One region of the Neorhizobium petrolearium genome, then DNA from elsewhere that is predicted to be linked to it. Evidence: predicted binding sites of a transcription regulator. Region 1 holds the regulator's gene; each other region holds the start of a gene.
What was found. Region 1 encodes PhoB, which activates phosphate uptake and scavenging genes when phosphate is short. Its sites were predicted from a motif close to TGTCATNNANCTGTCAT; they were not measured.
Positions count from the first base shown of each region.

Region 2: the regulator PhoB is predicted to act here: its motif matches at 2,382-2,398, upstream of phnF (phosphonate metabolism transcriptional regulator PhnF).
Region 3: the regulator PhoB is predicted to act here: its motif matches at 2,808-2,824, upstream of QEO92_RS21610 (DUF2794 domain-containing protein).
Region 4: the regulator PhoB is predicted to act here: its motif matches at 1,191-1,207, upstream of ugpB (sn-glycerol-3-phosphate ABC transporter substrate-binding protein UgpB).

Region 1 is NZ_CP123000.1:1,362,299-1,368,026, reverse strand. Features, by position in the region: gene arsK (arsenite efflux MFS transporter ArsK) at 1-1,114, shown strand, start outside; gene QEO92_RS06960 (winged helix-turn-helix domain-containing protein) at 1,200-1,889, opposite strand; gene phoB (phosphate regulon transcriptional regulator PhoB) at 1,903-2,589, opposite strand; gene phoU (phosphate signaling complex protein PhoU) at 2,632-3,345, opposite strand; gene pstB (phosphate ABC transporter ATP-binding protein PstB) at 3,388-4,179, opposite strand; gene pstA (phosphate ABC transporter permease PstA) at 4,215-5,570, opposite strand; gene pstC (phosphate ABC transporter permease subunit PstC) at 5,567-5,728, opposite strand, start outside.
Region 2 is NZ_CP123000.1:609,836-615,563, reverse strand. Features, by position in the region: gene QEO92_RS03125 (carbohydrate ABC transporter permease) at 1-117, opposite strand, end outside; gene QEO92_RS03120 (carbohydrate ABC transporter permease) at 114-998, opposite strand; gene QEO92_RS03115 (extracellular solute-binding protein) at 1,010-2,257, opposite strand; gene phnF (phosphonate metabolism transcriptional regulator PhnF) at 2,488-3,237, shown strand; gene QEO92_RS03105 (hypothetical protein) at 3,350-3,907, opposite strand; tRNA gene QEO92_RS03100 (tRNA-Gln) at 4,566-4,640, opposite strand; gene QEO92_RS03095 (MBL fold metallo-hydrolase) at 4,835-5,728, shown strand, end outside.
Region 3 is NZ_CP123000.1:4,444,639-4,450,366, reverse strand. Features, by position in the region: gene acnA (aconitate hydratase AcnA) at 1-531, shown strand, start outside; gene QEO92_RS21620 (sulfite exporter TauE/SafE family protein) at 849-1,586, shown strand; gene QEO92_RS21615 (DUF1223 domain-containing protein) at 1,798-2,547, shown strand; gene QEO92_RS21610 (DUF2794 domain-containing protein) at 2,845-3,234, shown strand; gene QEO92_RS21605 (GNAT family N-acetyltransferase) at 3,236-3,793, opposite strand; gene QEO92_RS21600 (Bax inhibitor-1/YccA family protein) at 3,902-4,639, opposite strand; gene QEO92_RS21595 (ABC transporter permease) at 4,873-5,728, opposite strand, start outside.
Region 4 is NZ_CP123000.1:5,525,017-5,530,744, forward strand. Features, by position in the region: gene rsmI (16S rRNA (cytidine(1402)-2'-O)-methyltransferase) at 1-766, shown strand, start outside; gene QEO92_RS26685 (YraN family protein) at 759-1,157, shown strand; gene ugpB (sn-glycerol-3-phosphate ABC transporter substrate-binding protein UgpB) at 1,269-2,591, shown strand; gene ugpA (sn-glycerol-3-phosphate ABC transporter permease UgpA) at 2,690-3,574, shown strand; gene ugpE (sn-glycerol-3-phosphate ABC transporter permease UgpE) at 3,584-4,432, shown strand; gene QEO92_RS26705 (sn-glycerol-3-phosphate import ATP-binding protein UgpC) at 4,435-5,535, shown strand; gene QEO92_RS26710 (cupin domain-containing protein) at 5,641-5,728, shown strand, end outside.

The DNA.
Region 1 (5,728 bases):
CATCCAACAAGACAGGCTTTTCGGGCTGCTATCGGTGGCGCTGCTGGTTGGCGGACTGTTCGCACCGAGAGCGGGAAACTGGGCGGACCGGTTCGGAGCCGGCCGGCTCATGGTCCCCGGTTCGCTTGCTGCCGCCATCTCGCTTGGCTGCGCGGCCGCATCGCCGAATGCGACGACGTTCGGTATTTCACTCGTCGCAATGGAGATCGCCTCCAGCTTCGTTCTCTACAGCACGGCATTTGCAGCGATCGTGCAGGTTGGAGGCAGCAAGCCACAGCGCAGCATAACCCATCTGACGCTGATCGCGGGATTCGCATCAACGCTCTTCTGGCCGCTCACGGCAACACTGCATGACTATCTCGGCTGGCGTGAGATCTACCTCGTCTTCGCGATCCTGAATATCGCCGTGTGCCTTCCGATCCATTGGTGGGTCGGGAGACTGCCCCGCGACGTGCCCGAACCACGGGCATCAGTAAATCAATCCGGAGCGATGGCCGTTCAGCCTGAAGCCGGCCCCGCGTTCAGTGGCGTCTTTATTCTGATGCTTGCGGGCTTTGCCCTGGAAGGATTCGTGCTGGCCTCCGTGCTGGTCCACATGGTTCCGCTGCTGACAGCACTTGGGCTTGGCACGGCAGGCCTCATGGTCTCCACCCTCTTCGGTCCCTCGCAGGTCGCCAGCCGCCTCCTGAACATGATCTTCGGAGGGCGCTTGTCACAGACGGTGCTCGCCGTGATCTCCGCGGGATTGCTCGCCGTCGCCCTTATCGTCCTGATGGCGACAAGTCCGTGGCTCCCCGGTCTCATCGCATTCGCGATCCTGTTCGGTCTGGGATCGGGGCTCGCAAGCATCGTCGGGGGAACGCTTCCACTGGAGCTTTTCGGAAGGCACGGTTATGGCGCACGGCTCGGCTGGGTGACCGCCGCACGCCAGTTTTCCTCAGCACTTGCCCCCTTTGCGTTCGCTGTCATGCTGGGAACTTGGGGGGTCGGCCAGGCAGTATCGATCAGCATTCTGGGAGGCGCGGCGGCCGTCGGCCTGTTCGGAGCGATCGCCTTCGCCCGCTACAGAGCAACAAGACCAGCAGCTGGACCTTTCGGTGGTTCGCAGGCCTGACAAGACACGACAAACAGGAGATGCAGGCCCCTCGGCGAAGCCCTAAAGAAAAGCAGCATAGGCCTTCCAACGATCGCGAGAAAATTCAGACGTCGCCGAGGGCGTAGCCCGCTCCGCGGACGGTCCGGATCACCTGGTCAGCCTTGCCCAGGCTGATGCCCTTCCGGAGGCGACCGATGTGCACGTCGACGGCGCGCTCGTCCACGGTTGCACCATCACCCCAGAGCGACCTTTTCAGCTCCGTCCGCGAATAGACCCGTCCCGGATACCGCATCAGGAACTCGAGAAGCCGGAACTCGGTGGGGCCGAGCCTGACTTCCTTCTTCTGCCTGTGGACCCTGTGTGCTTCGCGGTCGAGGGTCAGGTCTCCGACCCTGATCATATGGCTCAGAAGATTCGGATGCATGCGGCGAAGAAGGTTCTTCACCCTTATGGCAAGCTCGACGGAGGGGAATGGCTCTACGAGGCAGTCATCCGCGCCGGCAGCGAGACCCGTCAGCCTGTCGCTCTCGCTTTCCGCCGGAACAAGCAGGACCACGGGCACCCGCATCGTTGCTGGTTCGGTACGAAGTCTTCGGCAGATCTCGATGCCATTCAGCCCCGGAAGGGACGAACTCAGCACCAGTACATCGGGAAGGCTCGAAACCAACCGCTCCATCAGCTCGGAGCCCGCCGAAAGCAGCGTCACGTCGAAACCTTCATCGACAAGGGAGAACCGCAGCACTTCGCGCAGCGTTTCATCGCCATCGATCACCACGACAACTCGCGCTCCCATCGCGGTGCTCTCCCTAGTGTCCTTCCATCGAGTATCCGGCGCCGCGGACGGTGCGGATGACATCCTGCATGTTGGAGAAGTTGAGCGCCTTCCTGAGGCGTCCGACATGCACGTCGACGGTGCGCTCGTCCACATAGATGTCGTGGCCCCACACCCCGTCGAGAAGCTGCGAGCGCGAGAAGACCCGGCCGGGCGCGGCCATCAGGAATTCCAGAAGCCGGAACTCCGTCGGGCCGAGCCGCACTTCGCGGCTCTTGCGATGCACCCTGTGCGTCTCCCGGTCCAGCTCGATGTCGCCGCAGCGCAGGACGCTCGACAGCACTTCCGGACGCGCGCGCCGCAGCATCGCCTTCACTCGCGCCATCAGTTCCGGCGTCGAGAACGGCTTTACGACATAGTCATCGGCGCCGGTCGCAAGCCCGCGGACCCGTTCGCTCTCCTCGCCGCGCGCCGTCAGCATGATGATCGGCAGTCGCTCCGTCTCCGGCCGCATCCTCAGCCGCCGGCAGAGTTCGATGCCGGAAACACCGGGCAACATCCAGTCGAGGATCAGAAGATCCGGCGTGCGTTCCTGAAGCCTGATCTCGGCTTCATCCCCGCGCAGAATCGTCTCCACCTCATAACCTTCCGCTTCAAGGTTGTAGCGAAGAAGCACGCTCAGCGCCTCCTCATCCTCCACGACCGCGATCTTCGGCTGCATTCCGTCTTAGCTCCGTCACCATTCCATCGTCATTCGGCGCCATTATTCCGTGATCGCGCCGAGCGTGTTCGACGTATCGTCCTTCGGACGCTCGCCTTCCGGCTGGGCGCCGGTCGTCATGTAGTAGATCGTCTCGGCGATGTTGGTGGCGTGGTCGCCGATACGCTCGATGTTCTTGGCACAGAACAGAAGATGCGTGCAGGTGGTGATGTTGCGCGGATCTTCCATCATGTAGGTCAAAAGCTCGCGGAACAGGGACGTGTACATCGCGTCGATTTCCTCGTCGCGGATGCGGATCGCCTCCGCCTTCTCGGCCGAACGGCTAGAATAGACGTCCAGCACTTCCTTCAGCTGCGTCAGCGCCAGGTCCGACAGGTGCTCGATGCCGCGCGCGAGCTTGCGCGGCACACCGGTGCCCTGCACCGCGATCACCCGCTTGGCAGTGTTCTTGCCGAGGTCGCCGACCCGCTCCAGATCGGAGGCGATGCGCAGCGATCCGACGATGTCGCGCAGGTCGCCCGCAACCGGCTGGCGGCGGGCGATCGTCACGATCGCCTTGTCGCCGATATCGCGCTCGGCATGGTCGAGGATCACGTCGTCGGAGATCACCTTCTGGGCAAGGGCGGCATCGGAATTGACCAGTGCCCGCACTGCATCCGCGCACATCTGCTCCGCAAGCCCGCCCATCTCCGAAATCCGGCGGCTCAGATATTTCAGTTCGTCGTCATAGGCAGACAGGATATGTGTCGAAGACATGGTCTTATCCTCAGATTGTCAGAAAGGGCCCGCAACCGGCGATCAGCCGAAGCGGCCCATGATGTAGTCCTGCGTACGCTGGTCATCCGGATTGGTGAACATCTTGTCGGTATCGTTCTCCTCAACCAGGTTTCCGAGATGGAACATGGCAGTGCGTTGCGATACGCGGGCCGCCTGCTGCATCGAGTGCGTCACGATGACGATCGTGAAGTTTTCGCGCAGTTCGTGGATCAGCTCCTCGACCTTGGCGGTGGCGATCGGATCGAGCGCCGAACAGGGTTCGTCCATCAGGATCACTTCCGGGCTGACGGCAACGGCGCGCGCAATGCACAGGCGCTGCTGCTGACCGCCGGAAAGGCCCGTACCTGGGCTGTCGAGACGATCCTTCACCTCGCCCCACAGTCCTGCCTTCTGCAGGGCCGAAGACACGATATCGTCCAGCTCCGACTTCTTTCGCGCCAGACCATGAATGCGCGGGCCATAGGCGACGTTCTCGTAGATCGACTTCGGGAAAGGGTTCGGCTTCTGGAACACCATGCCGACCTTGGCGCGCAGCTGAACCGGGTCCACCTTGGGATCGTAAATGTTCTCCGAGTCGATCGATATGTTGCCCTCGACACGGCAGTTGGCGATCGTGTCATTCATCCGGTTGATGCAACGCAGGAACGTCGATTTGCCGCAGCCCGACGGACCGATGAAGGCTGTCACGGACCGAGGGCGGATATCGATATTGACATCCTTGATGGCGTGCTTTTCGCCGTAATAAACCTGCACGTTACGGGCGGAAATCTTCGGTTCATTCATGAGTGGAGCTTTCGTCGGCGTCGTCGTCATCGTCGTTGAGATATTATTCATCATTACACACCCCTTTACCAACGGCGCTCGAAGCGGCGGCGAAGAATGATTGCGACCAGGTTCATTAGGATCAGGAATACCAGAAGCACGATGATGGCACCGGACGCACGTTCGACGAATGCCGGGTCGCCGCGCTGCGTCCAGTTATAGACCTGGACCGGAAGCGCCGACGCCGGATCGAAGAAGCCATCCGGCGGACCGGCGGGATATTCGCGCACGAAGGCGACCATGCCGATCAGCAGCAGAGGCGCAGTCTCCCCGAGAGCTCGGGCCAGCCCGATGATCGTCCCCGTCAGGATACCGGGCATCGCCAAGGGCAGAACATGATGGAAGATGGACTGCATCTTCGATGCGCCAACACCGAGCGCTGCGTCGCGGATAGACGGTGGAACGGCCTTGAGGGCGGCGCGAGTGGCGATGATGATCGTCGGCAACGTCATCAGGGTCAGAACAAGCCCCCCCACAACCGGCGCCGATTGCGGCAGACCGAAGAAATTGATCAGTACGGCAAGGCCCAGAATACCGAAGACGATCGAGGGAACCGCGGCAAGGTTCGAGATGTTCACCTCGATCAGATCGGTGAAGCGGTTCTGCGGCGCAAATTCCTCAAGATAGATTGATGCAGCCACGCCGATCGGCAGCGACAGGACGAACACGATCAGCATCATATAGGCGGAGCCAATGACCGCAATCCCCAGGCCCGCCGCTTCAGGCCGGGTATCGGAGGCGTCCGGCGCCGTGAAGAAGCTCCAGTTGAAACGGGTCGTCAGAATGCCCGCCTCCTTGAGCTTGTCCGCCAGCATCAGTTGTTCGGGGGACGTATTGCGGTCGAGCTTCGCGCTCTCCATCGTCACGCGCCCCTTGTAATATCCGTCGATACGGCCCGCGGCCAGAAGATCAAAGGAATGGGTCTGGCCAATCACCGACGGATCGGCCATCACAAACCTGCGGAGATCGGCGGGAGCCTCCTTGGAGATCAGCTCGGCGGCGGCCTTTGCGTTCATGCCGTCGATGGTGATGCCCTTCTGCGCCATCGCGTCGCGGAGCGCCTTCTCGATGATGGGCGCATATCCGAAGGTCGAGACCTTCGCGATGTTCTCCGGCTTGCGATCGCCGGCCTTGTCGAGAACGGCAGCGTCGAGATTGACGTTGAGGGTGATGTAGGTCTGCTGGAACGACGACAGGCCGTTCGACAGGATGGACAGCAGGAGGCCGATCAGTGCGACGATACCGATCGCCACGGCGATCTTGCCCATCAGGCGAAACCGGGCCTCCGCATTGTTGCGACGACGGGTTCGTTCATCGAGGGCAAGAAGGGACTTTCCCTTTGCCGGAACGGCTGGGTTGCCGAATACGGTCACGTCGGTCATTCGTACTGCTCCCGGTATTTGCGCACGATGTAAAGGGCCAGCACGTTCAGCCCAAGCGTTATGACGAAGAGGGTCAGGCCAAGCGCGAATGCAACCAGCGTTTCGGGGCTTCCGAACTCCGTATCGCCCGTCAGCTGACTGACGATCTTGACGGTGAC
Region 2 (5,728 bases), 750 kb from region 1:
CGTGAAGGCCGAGGAGACCATCCACACGAGCGGAAAGACGGTTGCAATGCTGGTGGCCAGCAGGACCCCGTGAATCAACAGCCGGTGGACCGAGCGGCGAAGCGGAACGGCACTCATCCGTAATGCACCCTTTTTTCCCCGACGCGGAACTGCAGCCAGGTGACGAGCAGCACCACGACGATGATGATGACCGCGACCGCGCTTGCCGGTCCGAACTGGAAGAACTGCAAGCCCTGCTGCCAGAGGAAATAAAGCAGGCTGGAGCTTCTCCCCGCCGGACCGCCATGGGTCAGCACGTCGATGACGCCGACGATATCGTCGAGAACATGGAAGAGCGTCGTGACGCTGATGAAGAAGGCCGTCGGCGTCATCAAAGGAAGGCTGATCGTGAAGAAATGCCGACGGGGACCGGCGCCGTCGAGCTGCGAGGCCTCGCGCAGTTCATGGGGAAGATTGGCAAGTGCCGCAAGCCAGAGAAGCATGTTGAGGCCGAAGGTCTTCCAGAAGGTCACCAGGCAGACGCAGAGCAAAGCGAGGTCCGGGTCGGTGTGCCAGCGGGACTTCGGAAAGCCGAAAAACCCGAAGATCTCGTTGAACAGGCCGTTGACCGGATTGAGCAGCCAGGACCAGGCGACCCCCGCCACGGAATAGGCGAGGATCGTCGGCAGGAACAGGCTGCCGCGATAGAGGCCCTGAACCGGGCTGTGGCGCACCGCATGGATCATCACCGCCAGGACCAGCGGCAGGATGATCTGGGCCGGGATGAGGATCACGCAATAGAGCACGGTATTCCAGGCGGCCGTCCTGAAATCGACATTGTCCAGAATGGCCGAATAGTTGTCGACGCCGACGAAGCGGACTTCGGCGGACAGAAGGTTCCAGTCGAGCACGGAAAGCAGCGCCGAAGCGAAAAGCGGTCCGTAGAGAAAGATCGCGACGGAAAGAACGGCCGGCCCCACGAAGAGATAGGGGGCCAGCCTTCTGAAGCCTGACGGCATGATGCTTCCGCTCACGCCGAGACCAGAGCGTCCAGTTCCTGGTGGGCGCTCTTCATGCCGTCCGCGACCGATACTTCCTTGAGCAGCATGCGGGAGACCCATTTGCGCCAGATCGCCTGGCCTTCGAGGCCGCGCTTGCCGGGCCAGATGGTCTCGGCGGTCAATCCGTCCGCAAGCTGCCCGGCCGCCGGCTTCATGAAGTCGTTGATCAGCGGAATGTCGTGGACCGAGGTATTGAGATAGCCGACAGCCGACCAGATCGACTGCCCTTCCTTCGAGGCGCAGAATTCCAGGAAGGCAAGCGAGGCTTCGGCCTGTTCCTTGTTCCGGGCATAGACGGCGAGGAAATTGCCGCCGCTGTTCATCCTGCGCGAATGGCCGGCAAGGCCGGGGAATTTTGCGGTGACCGCCTTTGCCCCGCCGAAGGGGAAGGTCGCCGCGCGCGTCGAACTCGTGGTGCAGATGGCGAGCGCGCCGGATTCGAAGGCGGCGTCCTGATCCTTGGCGCTGACGGGAAGCCAGAGGCCCTCATGCGCCGGCGCGCAATATTCCATCATGCCCGCCACGGCTTCCGGGCTGTTCAAGGCCAGCTTGCCTTCCGGATCGATGATGTAGCCGCCGGCATTCTGGATGAAGGACTGGCTCGTCCATTCGTTGTTGGAAAGCGCCAGCGCCGAACGGTAGGTCGGGTGCTTGTCCTTAAGCTTCGCGTCGAGCTTGCGGGCGTTGTCGTAAAGCCATGCGGTGTCCGGATTTTCCGGCAGGGCAGGATCGAGGCCCGCCTCTTCCCACAGCTTGCCGTTGATGAAGGTGATCGGCGTCGACATGGCCCAGGGCAGGCCGATCAGCGCGCCGTCGATGGTCACCAGCGGCAGGACCGACGGGCGGAAATTGGCGAGGATCGCCGCCGCCCTGCCGGCGTCGATCTCCCGCAGGTCGCGGGCGCCGAGCGTGCGCTTGGCGAAATAGCCGAATTTCCAGCCGGTGATCATCATCGCGGGCGGACGGCCGGCCGCCGTGCTTGCCACCGCCTTGGCGATCGCCGCCTCGTAATCGCCGTCAAAACGATTGGTCACGGTGACGCCGAGCTTCTTCGCATTGAAGGCGTCGACCACTTTCTGGAAAGGCTTGTCGGAACCCCAGGGGCTCGACACTTCGATGGCTGCGTCGGCGGAACGCGCGGGCGACGCCGCCACCATGCCTGCACCAGCCGATGCCGCAACCGCGGCCATGAATTTCCGGCGACTCATCTCGACCATTTTTCGCTCCATATCATTCGAATGTAATCCGAAACATCCGAATATCTCGGTAGCGTCGATCGGTGACACCTGTGTGAAGTTCCGCCGCTTGCGTGGCCGATATTTTCGATTTTATCGCCCGCTCCTGACGGGCGGATGACAGAAGAGTGACCGGCGGCCGTGGTTGCAACCCGGTCATCCCGAAGGTATCGAACATTCGAATGACACGAGCCGAATCGGACAGGCAGGACATGGAGAAGAAATCCCCGCACGGGCAGTGGCAGCAGGTCGAGGAGGACATCGCCGAGGACATATTGGCCGGCCGGCTTTCGCCCCAGACCCAGCTTCCGAAGGAGGCCGAGCTCATGGAGCGTTTCGGCGTCGGGCGCCACACGATCCGGCGCGCCATGTCCAGCCTCCAGAGCCGCGGGCTGGTGCAGGTCGAACAGGGCCGGGGGACCTTCGTGCGGGACGGGCGCCTGGAATACCGCCTTTCCGAGCGAACCCGCTTTTCCCAGAACCTGCTCGACCAGGGGCGCGAACCCTTCGGCCAGGCCGTGCGCGAGGAGGAGATCGCCGCTTCGGCCACCGTTGCCGAAGCGCTCCGGCTGCCGCGCGGCGAGCCGGTCTATCACATCGTCCGGCGCGGCTTTGCCGATGAGGAGCCGATCAACCTCTCCGACGCCTATTATCCCGTCCGCCGCTTTCCGGGCTTCGACAAGGCGAGGCGCAGCGGGCGGAGCGTCAGCGTGATCCTCGCGGAATACGGCGTTCCCGACTACATCCGCCTGCGGACCGACATCCTGGTACGGCTGCCGACGCCCGACGAGGCGCGCCAGCTTTGCCAGGACATATCCCAGCCGATCATCGCGCTGAAAAAAGTGGATGTCGACATGAAGGGAACGCCGATCGCCTATTCGGAAACGGTGTGGCCCGGCGAACGGGTGCAGTTCTCGATCGACAATACCAGCCAGCTCCTCGACGCGCTTGCGGGGAAGTGAGTGTAGCCGTCAGGCTGCGATTGGGGGCGGGAAGGTGTTTGCAAAATCATCATTACCGTTGTGACCGTGCTGGCGTTCGGCTTGGTTTGGCGGCTGCGTGCATAGGCCCCCCTCAAACCAAGCGGAGGAAAGAGGAAATCGCCGCACCTGCCCCAACAGCGTAAACTGTATAAACTGCGAACAAGATAGGTGGAGCGACCTCAAGCCCAAGCATGACTGAAATTCGAATGAAGCGCGATATACGGTTAATGTCGGACATTCTGGCGCTGGCGCGGCCTCTAAACTCTTCTTCCTTTCCGATTAAAGCCCTTTCCCCATAAAATTGCTTAACTTCCTCCATAAGTTGTAAAAGGTCTTGGTGAACTTCGGCAACTCGCGTGGAAAAGTATTGCTCCAAGGCGCGAACAATAAAGACGTAGCTAAAATAAGCTAAGAACAGGCTTCCAAATCCGATCACTGCGGAGCGATCAACCCTGAGCGTCAGGCCGGAAACGGTCACGCTATCTCCCACAATCTGGAGATGATTTATCAAAAGTAAAAAAGCAGCTGTCGCCATGAGAGCCTTCCGGCTCTTCGCAAAATCATCGTGATCAAGCAAAGGATACATTTTTACACCTCCGTCGCGCGTGCTTTTTCTTCGAATCATCTCCCTTGCGCTTTTGATGATCACGCGAGCTACCGACCTCAATCAAGCCAGCTTGGCCTTTATCCCATAGGATTGACTCTTTCGGAGGCGAGAACAAAATAGGAACATATTCCAGTTCTTAAGAGTGTCAGTCATGCCCGCCAGTCCGACCCAAGCCAGCCGAAGAAGACTTTGCGCAGGCATTCTTGATGCTCACGGCGGGGATGCTCTGGCCGCTCTCCGCACCGTCATAGCCGACGCCGCATTCCTCCATGATCAGCTTGAAACAGCTTCAGCCCTGATAGGGCGCGGCCGGAAACCGAAGTTCCAGCGCGAGGCATAGGGTGAAGCACAGTCGCGGCATAGACCTAATCGCGCCCCTCAGCCCCGCCGACTATCGGGCGCACGACGGCCGGCAATATGAGACCCTGAAGAGCCTCAAAGAATGGGAAGTGTTAGGCGCAAAGTGCGGGAAATGTGGCCGCGTGTCATGGCTGGACAAGCGGGCGATAGAGCGGGAATGGGGGAATCATTACCTCATGAACCTTCGCCACAAGCTCAGGTGCGCGTGCGGGAACAAGGAAGGGAACTCTGTTTTGATAGGCAAGTTGCCGCGATGATGCGGATTTATCACCGGAACACTGTTACGGTCAGCACTTTCCAATGTTCACTAAATAATTGAGTTTATTTATAAAATATTATGTGGCTGGGGCGCCTGGATTCGAACCAGGGGATGGCGGTACCAAAAACCGCTGCCTTACCGCTTGGCTACGCCCCAACGCGCGGGCGATATATCGGTAAAAAAACCGCCCGGACAAGCGGGCCTGCTGTAGCAAAGCTTTCTCGCCCCCTCAACGCCTAACTTTGCGATTTTTCCGATTTTCCGATGGCTGTTTTTGAATGCGCCGCAGCAGAAGCGGTGCTAGAGCGTTTCGGAACAGATCGGAAAATCAGGCAAGCGCCGGGGCCGGCATGGCAGAGGACCTCACTTTCGACATGGAATTTTCGCCAGCCTACGGCATGGCCGTGCCCGTGGCCGACGGTGTGCAGCGGCTCACCGTCAACAACCCCTCGCCGTTCACCTTCCACGGCACCAATACCTATATCGTCGGTCGTTCCTCGGTCGCGGTCATCGATCCGGGGCCGGAGAACAACGCGCATTTCGATGCCTTGATGGCCGCACTCAGGGGCCGCGAGGTCACCCATATCTTCGTCAGCCACACCCATCGCGACCATTCGCCGCTTGCCCGGCGGCTCAAGGATGCGACCGGCGCGCTCACCGTCGCGGAAGGGCCGCACCGCGCCGCAAGGCCGCTGCATGCGGGCGAGGTGAACCCGTTCGCGGAAAGCTCGGATACCGGCTTCGTGCCGGATATCGCGGTTGCGGACGGCGAGACCATCGAAGGAGACGGCTGGGCGCTTGCCGCCGTCCACACGCCCGGCCACACGGCCAATCACGCGGCCTTCGCGCTCCAGGGCACGGGCGTGCTCTTCTCCGCCGACCACGTGATGGCCTGGGCGACGACGATCGTGGCGCCGCCTGACGGTTCCATGGCGGATTTCATGGCCTCGATCGAAAAGCTCCTGGAGCGGGACGACCGCATATTCCTTCCCGGCCACGGCGGACCCGTGAAGGAACCCGCCTCGTTCCTGCGCGGCCTGCGAACCCATCGCCGCATGCGCGAACGCGCCGTCCTGGAGCGCATCCGGGCGGGCGACCGGCTGATACCCGACATGGTGAAGGTGATCTATGCCAGCACCGATCCGCGGCTGCACGGCGCCGCGGCACTCTCCGTGCTCGCGCATCTGGAAGACCTCATCGAGAAAGGCCGGGTGGCGACCGAGGGCCCGCCGTCGCTTTCAGGC
Region 3 (5,728 bases), 2.5 Mb from region 1:
GGCACGTTTGCCAATATCCGCATCCGCAACCACATGCTCGGCCCGAACGGCAAGGAAGGTGGCTACACCATCCACTATCCGTCGAAGGAAGAGATGTCGATCTATGACGCGGCCATGAAGTACAAGGCTGAGGGCGTTCCGCTCGTCATCTTCGCCGGCGTCGAATACGGCAACGGGTCGTCGCGCGACTGGGCGGCCAAGGGCACCAACCTGCTCGGCGTCAAAGCGGTCATCGCCCAATCCTTCGAGCGCATCCACCGTTCGAACCTGGTCGGCATGGGCGTCGTACCCTTCGTTTTCGAGGAAGGTACGACCTGGGCAAGCCTTGGTCTCAAGGGCGACGAGACGGTCACCATCGAGGGCCTGGAAGGCGACATCAAGCCGCGCGAGTGGAAGACCGCCAAGATCACCTACGGCGACGGTACGGTGAAGGAGATCAACATCCTTTGCCGCATCGATACGCTCGACGAGGTCATCTACATGAACAACGGCGGCATCCTGCAGACCGTTCTTCGCGATCTTGCCGCCTGATCTTGTCGGATGGTCACCCGCCGGCGAAGGTCGGCGGGTGAATTGCGGAAGAGTGTAGATTCCCACTCAAATCCCCTCACCTGCGATTTCCAGCACTTAGCTTTCAGCTAAGATGTTGAAATCGCTTTCTCTCCCCAAGGGGAGAGATCGGGATGCCGCGCTGCCACGAGTCTACCTCTCCCTTGGTGGGAGAGGTTACAAAATCAAGAGCTTAGCGTAGCTAAGTCTTAGATTTTGTTGATGAGGGGGTAAGCCCTACCTCCAATACATGTGTCGCCTCTCATCCAGGTGAGACTCGCTAACTTAAGGTTCCGCCCTTGACCGTCGTCATCCTCATTGGAATGGCCGTCATCGTTTTCCTGACATCGCTGCTTTCGGGGATTTTCGGAATGGCGGGCGGGCTGATCCTGCTTTGGGTGCTGCTCTTCCTGTTTCCCGTCGGGACCGCAATCGCCATCCATGGCGTCATCCAGATGGTGTCCAACGGCTCGCGCGCCTGGTTCTCCCGCGCCTATATCGACTACAGGATCCTCGGTATCCTCGGCCTGGGCCTCGTCATATCGAGTATCATCCTTTTGATCGTCGACTATCAGCCGGATATCATCGTCGTATCGATCGCGATCGGCCTGATGCCGATCCTCGTCTGGCTGCCGGTCTCGAAGCTGCAACTCGATGCGTCCAAGCCTCACCACGCCCTCATCTGCGGGTTGATCGCCGGAGCATTGACCGTGGGCGTTGGCGTTTCCGGTCCGACGATCGACATCTTCTTCATCCGAACGATGATGGACCGGCGCAAGGTAATCGCCACCAAAGCCGCGGTGCAGGTCGCCTCGCATGCAACAAAGGTGGCGTTCTACTGGAACGCGGCAACCGCACTGCCGCCGACCGACTGGATCTCGATCCTGATCGCCGCGCCAATCGCCATCCTCGGCACGCGCGCTGGCAACGACATCCTGCAGAGAATGACGGATCAGAATTTCCGCGCCTGGACGCGCTGGATCGTCACCGGCATCGGAGCCGTCTATTTCACCCAAGGGCTGCTGAAACTGATCTGACTTTGCCGGGACCTCTGGAGGAAGGTGTGGCATGCCCACAATCGCCGCTGACAAAGCCGATCAATTATCCGGTCCTCACCCCTTCGTGACTTTCTCTTGAGGGGGCGGGACGGTTACCTTCCGCCATCCGATCCTCCAGGCCATTCGATTGTTCTTGATCACCAGGGGCAATCGTGGATAACAGTTGCCCTGATAAAAAGGTCTGCCACCCATGCTGTTCCGTCTCCGCTCCATTATCGTGCTTGCGGGCCTGCTTTATGCGGGCGTCGCTCCGGCGGGGGAGGTAAGGGCGCCGAAGGGCGTGGTCGAACTTTTCACGTCTCAAGGTTGTTCCTCGTGCCCTCCGGCGGACGCCACTTTAGGTGAGCTGGTGGCGCAGGGCGATATCATCGCGCTCTCCTATCACGTGGACTATTGGAACTATCTCGGCTGGACCGACACGTTGAGCTCGAAGGAAAACACCGAGCGGCAATACGGCTATGCCAAGACATTCGGCCGCAGCGGCGTTTATACGCCGCAGGCGGTCATCAACGGTCGGGATCACGTCAAGGGCAAGGATCTCTCCATCATAAACGGCAAGGTGAAGGAACTCCGCGAGACGGACAAAGGGCTCATCGTACCGGTCACGGCTGCCATGCGCGGCGACGAGATCGAGATCGAGATCGGCGGAGGCAAGGGGCAGGCCGATGTCGTCGTCGCCTATTTCACAAAACGTCAGCAGGTGGAAATCACAAAGGGCGAGAACAGCGGCAAGACCATGGACTACTGGCACAGCGTCTATGACGTGCAGTCGGTCGGGACGTGGAACGGCCAGAGCATGAAACTCACGCTGCCGGGCAAGCTGATGGGCAAGTCCAAGAAAGACGGCTGCGCAATCCTGTTACAGACGTCCGGTCCGGGTGGTGAGCCGGCGGCAATCCTCGGCGCAACGATCCTGATGGCCGGCCGCAAGAAATACTGACCGCGAAGCGGTTCGTCGGCTCATTGTGCTTTTCGGAATAAGGTGTCGGCGGCCCGGTCCAGGAACATTGGGGGGCTGGGGGTAAGGGTCAATGCACCAGACCGGGCCATATGGCGCTGAAATCGCGCCAACCAACGCGGAGCAATCTCGCTTCGAAATCGGGCACTGTTTTGTTCGAAATGGGGCAAGAATAAAAACGTATGAACGCGCATGAGGCTGGCTTCGGCCCGGGGTTGATTTTTTAAGGCTCTCGGGCACACTGTCACATCTCCGACATCTAGTGATTTGGGAGCCTTGATGACCGATCAGCCGGAATTGCCCGGGGGAGAAAGATCCCAGGATGCACCCGTCGTCGTCAATCTCAGCGAATACCGGCAGAGCCGCGATCCCGTTCCGGTGACGTTTCATCGGCGCGAGCTTGACGCGATCTTAAAAATCTACGGCCGCATGGTCGGAGAAGGGGAGTGGAAGGATTACGCGATCGACCACCTCAAGGATCGGGCGGTCTTTTCCATCTTTAAACGGTCGGGCGAGACGCCGCTCTTCCGGATCGAGAAGAATCCCAAACTGGCCAACAAGCAGGGCGCCTACTGTGTGCTCAATACGCACGGTATGACCCTGAAGCGCGGCCACGAACTGCCGCAGGTCCTCAGGGTCTTCGACAAGATGCTGAAGCTCATCGACTGATCTATTCGGTGAAGAGCGTCCCGGGATAAACAGCCGGGTCGGGGCTGGTCGTGGTACCTTCGCCCAGTGCAATCTGCATCATTACCGTGTCCAGCCATCTGCCGTGCTTGAAGCCGGTGCCCTTGAGCGTGCCGGTCAGTTCGAAGCCGAGGCTTTGATGCAGTGCTACGGAAGCCGGGCTCGCGCCACCGATGACGGCCACCATCTGCCGGAAGCCGAGAGCGGTGCAACGGGCGAGCAGTTCTCGCAGAAGCGCCTTTCCCACGCCCCGGCCACGGGCTGCCGGAGCGAGGTAGATCGAATCCTCCACCAGCCAGCGATAGGCGGGGCGGGTCCGGAAGGCCGAAGCGTAGGCATAGCCGAGAAGCGTGCCTTCCTCATCTTCGGCGGCGATATAGGGATAGGCCCTGGCCCTGATCGCCTCGTAACGGCTCGTCATCTCGGCCTGGTCGGGCGGGATGATCTCGTAACTCGCGATGCCGTTCAGCACGCTGTCGCGATAGATTTCGGTGATGGCGGGAAGATCGGCTTCTGTAGCGTCGCGGAGGCGGAAGGTCATTGGCGGGCGGGTTTGTGGAAGGTGACGATCGAACCTATGCCGAGGCGCGCGAGCGGGCAATAAAAAAGCGGCCCGCCGGGCCGCTTTTTCAGTTCTTGTTCCACGCCGTTATTCTTCGCGATTGCCGAGGAACTGCAGCATGAACATGAAGAGGTTGATGAAGTCGAGGTAGAGCGTCAGGGCGCCCATGATCGCCTTGCGGCCCATGACTGCGACCTCGTCGCCGTCGTAGTACATTTCCTTGATCTTCTGCGTATCGTAGGCGGTAAGACCTGCGAAGATCAGGACGCCGATCACCGAGATGGCAAAGCCCATCGCAGATGACTGCAGGAAGATGTTGACGATCGAGGCGATGATCAGACCGAAGAGGCCCATGATCAGGAACGAGCCGAAGCCGGACAAACTCTTCTTGGTCGTGTAGCCGTAGAGCGACAGGGCGCCGAACGAGGCCGCGGTGACGAAGAAGGTCTGGACGATGCTCTGGCCGGTGAAGACTAGGAAGATCGAGGACAGCGACAGGCCCATCAGCGCGGCATAGATCCAGAAGGTCATCTGCGCAGCCGGGACGCTCATCTTATGGACGCGGAAGCTCAGGAAGAAGACCATCGCCAGCGGAGCCAGCATGACCACCCACTTGAGCGGAGAAGCATAGAGAAGCTGGGCGAAGGCCGGATTGGAAACCGCCAGAGCGTAGGTGCCATAGGCAGCTACACCGGTGATCGCCAGACCGAGAGCCATCAGGTTATAAACCCTGAGCATGTAGGCGCGAAGGCCTTCGTCGATCATGGCACCGGATTGGGCGCGGGTCTGCGCCATTCGGTTCTGGTAGTTGTTGAAGTCAGCCATTGTTTCCTCTTTAAGCTCCGGAATTATTCACGGTGTCGGGCCCCCTTTTTCAACAGACCCAGGCGCCGCTGCGGAGCTCCAGCAAGCCTGCTGTCAATATGATGTGAGATCGATTTACATACAAGAGGCGTGAGAAGCGAAAACGCAAACCAAAGCGGCGATTTAGCAACCTATGGGACGCTTTGACAGTAATTTGATCCGAGAGTTAACGGAAAATGCTACCGATGCTTGAATCAGAGCTCCCGAAGGACCGGCGCGGCCTTTTGGCCGAGGATGCGCCAGGTGCCTGCAAGCCCGATTCCGACCGTCAGGACCAGTGAGACAACGAGCGTGACGACTGCGACATCGGGCAGGAAGGCCGACGGTATCTTCATGATGCGGCTCACGACGAACCAGGCAGAGATGCCGCCGGCGAAAAGGGCGAAGACGGCGGTCGCGGCGCCCAGGATCATGTATTCGTAGCTGAAGGCGCGCATCAGCATGTTACGGGTGCCGCCGAGGGTCTTGAGGATGACGGCATCATGGGTGCGGGCCCGGTTGCCCGCGGCGAGGGCGCCGGACAGAACCAGGACCGAGGCGATGAGCGCGACAGCCGCTGCGGCGCGGATCGCCGTCGCCAGCTGACCGACGAGCCGGTCGACAATGTCGATCGCGTCCTTCACCCTGACGCTGGTGATGGTCGGATAGGCATTGGTCACGGCCCGGAGGATAGAGGCCTCCTGCTGAGCCGTGGCGGAGGGATCGGTCAGCGTGGCGAGCCAGGCATGCGGAGCGCCACGGAAGGTATTGGGCGAGAAGACCATCACGAAGTTGATGGAGAGCGATTCCCATTCCACCTGGCGTAAATTGGCGATGCGAGCCGTGATGTTGCGGCCGAGTACATTGACAGTGACGGTGTCGCCGAGCTTCAGGCCGAGTTCGCCGGCTTCTTCCGCCGAGAAGGAGACGAGCGGCTCGCCGGAGTAATCGGCCGGCCACCACTCGCCTGCCGTCAACGTCGAATTATCGGGCAGCTTTTCCTCGTAGGTGATGCCGCGGTCACCGCGCAGCACCCAGCGCCCGGCGGGCGGCACATTCATCTGCGTCACG
Region 4 (5,728 bases), 1.4 Mb from region 1:
GGCCGGCGTCGATGTTCTCGCCTGCGAGGATACCCGTGTCACCCGCGTACTGCTCGATCGTTATGGCATCGTCAACAGGCCTTTCGCCTATCATGAGCACAACGCCGATGAGGCGGGGCCGAAACTGCTTGCCGCCCTGGAGGAGGGAAAATCCGTGGCGCTCGTCTCCGATGCCGGGACGCCGCTCGTCTCCGATCCCGGCTACCGGCTGGCGCAGATGGCGATCGAGGCAGGCCGCAAGGTGGTGCCGATCCCCGGCGCGTCCGCGCCGCTCGCCGCACTTGTCGGCTCCGGCATGCCGTCCGATGCTTTCCTGTTCGCCGGCTTCCTGCCGGTCAAGGACAAGGGCCGGCGAGACCGGCTGGCGGAGCTTTCGAAAGTGCCGGCGACGCTGATCTTCTTTGAATCGCCGCACCGCATCGGCGCGACGCTTGCTGCGGCCGCCGACGTGCTGGGTGGAGACCGGCGTGCCTGCGTGTGCCGGGAACTCACGAAGACCTTCGAGGAGTTCCGCCGCGGCACGCTGGAGGAACTCGCCGCCTACTATCATGACGATCGCGTGGTAAAGGGCGAAATCGTGCTGCTCCTGGCGCCGCCGGAAGCCGAGGAAGCGCCGGGGGCCGTAGAGGTCGACATGCTGCTGCGCGAGCTTGCCGCCACGATGCCGACCGGAAGGGCGGCGGCCGAGGCGGCCCGCCTCGTAGGCCTTCCCCGCAAGGACCTCTACCAGCGGCTTCTGGTACTGAAGGGCGAGAACGGTGGCTGAGGACGGCGCCGGCCTGAAACGCCGCAGGGCAGTGCGCCTGAAAGCTGAACGGCAGAAAGCCCAGCGATGGGGGCATGTCTCGGAATATCTGGCCGCATTCTACCTCATGGCCAAGGGCTACCGGGTCCTTTCGATCCGCCATCGCACGAGGCTCGGCGAGATCGATCTCATCGTCCGCAAGGGTGATTTGGTCGCCTTTGTCGAGGTGAAGGCGCGGGCCGGCGAGCAGGAGGCCATCGATGCGGTCGGCTATGTCGCCCAGAAGCGGATCCGGGCGGCCAGCGATCTATGGCTGGCGAAGCGGAAGGACGCGGCGCGCCTGTCTCAGCGTTACGACATTGTCGCCATTCGGCGGGGTCGTTTGCCACGGCATTATCCGGATGCGTTCTAATAAATGGCCTTGATCCTTGTTCTGTTAAAAAACTGACATAAAACTGTAAAGTTGGTGTCATGGGAGGACCCTATTCGGGGCCGGCACCAATCAAGGTGGAGGACTTTTTTCATGTTGAAGAAACTTTCGATGGCCGCTGTTGCGGTTGCACTGTCCGCGTCGTCGTCGCTTGCGGCGACGGAGATCACCTGGTGGCACGCCATGGGCGCGGAACTGGGACAGAAGCTTGAGGGGATCGCCAAGAAGTTCAACGAGAGCCAGACCGAGTATCATGTGACTCCCGTCTTCAAAGGTACCTATCCTGAAACCTTGACAGCAGCCATCGCCGCCTTCCGCGCCGGTCAGCAGCCAGCAATCGTGCAGGTCTTCGAAGTCGGCACCGGCACGATGATGGCAGCCAAGGGCGCCGTCTACCCCGTCTATAAGCTGATGACCGACAACAAGGAGCCCTGGGATCCGAAAGGCTTCCTCACGCCCGTGACGGGTTATTATTCCGACACGGAAGGCAACATCCTGTCGATGCCGTTCAACTCCTCGACTCCGATCATGTACTACAACAAGGATGTCTTCAAAAAGGCGGGCCTTGATCCAGAAGTCGCCCCGAAGACCTGGAAGGAAGTCGAAGAATTCTCCAAGAAGATCGTTTCGTCCGGTGCGGCGAAATGTGGTTTCACCTCCGGTTGGATTTCCTGGGTCCAGCTCGAAAATCTTTCGGCAATTCACGATAAGCCTTATGGCACGCTGGAAAACGGCTTCGGCGGCCTGAAGACCGAGTTCACCTTCAACGGCGACCTGCAGGCCCGTCACTGGGAGAACCTGAAGAAATGGGCGGATGAAGGTCTCTTCCAATACGGTGGCCCGGTCGGCGGCAACGATGCTCCGCCGAAATTCTATGCCCAGGAATGCGCGATCTACATGAATTCTTCCGCTTCTCGCGCCGGCGTCATGCTGAATGCCAAGGGTTTCGAGGTCGGTTTTGCGCCGCTTCCCTATTATGACGACGCGATTGCCGAACCGAAGAACTCGATCATCGGTGGCGCCACGCTCTGGGTGCTCAATGGCCAGAAGGACCCGAATGTCTACAAGGGCGTTGCCAAGTTCTTCACCTACCTTTCCAAAGCGGAAGTCCAGGCGGACTGGCACCAGTTCTCCGGCTATCTTCCGATTACCAATGCTGCCTACGAGCTCGGCCAGCAGCAGGGGTACTATGCAAAGAATCCGGGTTCCGACGTGGCGATCAAGCAGATCACCCGCGGCACGCCGACAGCAAATTCGAAGGGCATCCGGTTCGGTAATCTGACCCAGGTGCGTGATGTTATCGACAGCGAATTCGAAGCGCTTCTGGCCGGCAAGAAGACGGCCAAGGAAGCTCTCGATAATGCCGTTGTTCGCGGTAACAAGATCCTGCGCGACTTCGAAGCTGCAAATAACTGATCTCTCATTCAATGGGAAAGGGCCGGCTACGTCCGGCCCTTTCCTGATTGGAGATTTTCAGGCGCTGACGCAACGAGCGGGATCCGGATATTTTCCTCATGCAGACCAAGCGTACGATCTTCCAGAATAAACTGCTGCCTTATCTGCTGCTTGTGCCGCAGTTGGCTGTGACCACGGTTTTCTTCCTCTGGCCGGCCGGGCAGGCAGTGAAATCGTCATTCGAACGCGAGGATCCCTTTGGTTTCCGCACCACATTTATCTGGTTCGACAACTACCTTCAGCTTTTTGAGGACCCTGAATACCTGAATTCACTCGGTCGGACGGCGATCTTCGCAGTGTCTGTCACCTTGCTGTCCATGAGCCTCGCCTTGCTCTTCGCCGTCGCCGTCAACCGGTTGCTGCGTTCCGGGCGGGTCTACACCACCCTGCTCCTCTGGCCCTATGCGGTGGCTCCCGTCGTTGCGGGCGTCCTGTGGTGGTTCATGTTCAATCCGACCATAGGCATCCTGCCTTATCTGCTTGCGAGGTTGGGCATCAGCTGGAACCATCGTGTCGATGGCGCAGATGCAATGATCCTCATTATTCTGGCAGCAAGCTGGAAGCAGATATCGTACAATTTTCTTTTTTTCGTTGCCGGTCTGCAATCGGTGCCGCAGTCACTGGTCGAGGCGGCGGCAATTGATGGGGCCGGGCCATTCAAGAGGTTCTGGACGATCGTCTTTCCACTCCTTTCGCCTACGACTTTCTTCTTGATGATCATCAATATCAATTACGCCATGTTCGAGACGTTCGGCACGATCGACGGTTCCACAGGCGGAGGTCCGGCGGGTGCGACCAATACGCTGGTCTACAAGGTCTATGCGGACGGCTTCCTCGGGCTCAACATCGGTTCGTCTGCGGCCCAGTCCGTCATCCTGATGCTGATTGTCATAGCTTTGACCGCCGTCCAGTTCCGCTGGGTCGAGCGGCGTGTCCAGTATTAGGAGGCGCAAATGGTTGAAAACCGCCCGTTCCTGACGTTCCTCACCCATTTCGTTCTGATCCTGGGTGTCATTGTCGTCGTCTTTCCGGTTTATCTTGCCTTCATCGCTTCGACCCAGGGGCCTTCGGACTTCCTGTCCGGCGTCGTGCCGCTTCTTCCCGGCTCGCACCTGATGGAAAACTACGGTCAGATGTTGACGGGAGGCATGTCTCGCGCCGGGGCGCCGCCGCTGTGGATCCTGCTCGGCAATTCGTTGCTGATGGCAATCATCATCGCGGTAGGAAAGATCACCATCTCGATCATATCGGCCTATGCGATCGTTTATTTCCGGTTTCCTTTTCGGTTATTGGCATTCTGGCTGATCTTCATCACTCTCATGCTGCCGGTTGAGGTCCGCATCGTGCCGACGTTCAAGGTCGTGGCGGATCTTGGAATGTTGAATTCCTATGCCGGTCTCACCATTCCTCTCATTGCGTCAGCCACCGCGACGTTCCTTTTCCGGCAGTTCTTCCTGACCATCCCGGACGAATTGATGGAGGCCGCACGCGTGGATGGTTCAGGCCCGATGAAATTCTTTCGGGACATCCTGCTTCCGCTCAGCCGCACGAATATCGCAGCGCTTTTCGTGGTACTCTTTATCTACGGCTGGATTCAGTATCTGTGGCCGCTGCTGATCACGAATGACAGCCGCTACTATACGATCGTCATGGCGATCAAGCGCTTGGCAGCCGTTGCCGATAGCGATCCTCAGTGGAATCTCGTGATGGCGGCGATGATACTCGCCATGCTGCCGCCTGTCCTCGTCGTCATCCTTATGCAGCGCCTGTTCGTAAAAGGCCTTGTCGAAACGGAGAAATAACAATGGCTTCCATCGATGTTGAAAATGTCGGCAAGGTCTATTCCGGAGGCGTGCGCGCCGTCACCGACATCAAGCTGAACATCGCCGATGGCGAATTCATCGTGCTGGTCGGCCCGTCGGGTTGCGGCAAGTCCACGCTTCTGCGCATGGTTGCCGGGCTCGAGACGATTTCCGAAGGCGAGGTGAAGATCGGCTCCAAGGTCGTCAACAATGTCGAACCGGCGGATCGCGACATCGCCATGGTGTTTCAGAACTATGCGCTCTATCCGCATATGACTGTCTATAACAACCTTGCCTATGGCCTGAAGAACCGTGGTACGCCGAAGTCCGAGATCGATACTCGTGTCGCCGAGGCTGCCCGCATGCTGGAGATCACCCAGTATCTCGACCGCAAGCCGCGTGCGCTCTCCGGCGGCCAGCGCCAGCGCGTCGCCATGGGCCGTGCCATCGTGCGCAAGCCGGCGGCCTTCCTCTTCGACGAGCCGCTCTCCAACCTCGATGCCAAGCTGCGCGTTTCCATGCGCGGCGAGATCAAGCGCCTCCAGCGCCGCCTCGGCACCACCTCGATCTATGTGACCCATGATCAACTGGAGGCGATGACGCTGGCTGATCGCCTCGTTGTGCTGAATGGAGGCAGGATCGAGCAGATCGGTGCGCCGCTGGAAGTCTATCATGCGCCGGCGTCCACCTTCGTGGCGAGCTTCATCGGCTCCCCGGCCATGAACCTCGTCAAGGGCGAGTTGCATGGCGACAGGCTGGCGATCGGCCCGTCGGTGATCGGCCTCAATGGTTTCGCGCCCGCCTCCGGTCCCGTTACGGTCGGGGTCCGCGCCGAAGATATGCGAGTTGCACGCGAGGGTCAGGAAGCGTTGCCGTTCCGCCTGGAATATACGGAAGAGTTGGGCTCGCAGCGTCTCATTCACGGCGCCGTGGGCGACCAGCAGGTTACCGTCGCCGTCTCGCCCGAGACCGAACTCACGCCCGAGATGCGCATTGCAGTCGATGCGAGGCGTCTGCACTTCTTTGCCGCGGATACCGGCAGGCGCCTTCCCGGCAAAGTTCCGGCCGAGGCGAAATTCGCGCCGGTCGAGCCGGTGGCCTGATCGGTCTTGAAATCGGGCCTATCGCTAAAATTGTAGCGTCGGTCTGAACGACCGGCTTACGCTTTGCGGCTACTGTCCCCTGGACCTGACAGCCAAGGGGGCAACATGAGCTGGCAAATCCTGGCGGCGGCCGCGACGGCCATCGCCGTCCGATACAAATCCTATGCGCCGGAACCGTCCACGGCAAAACCCT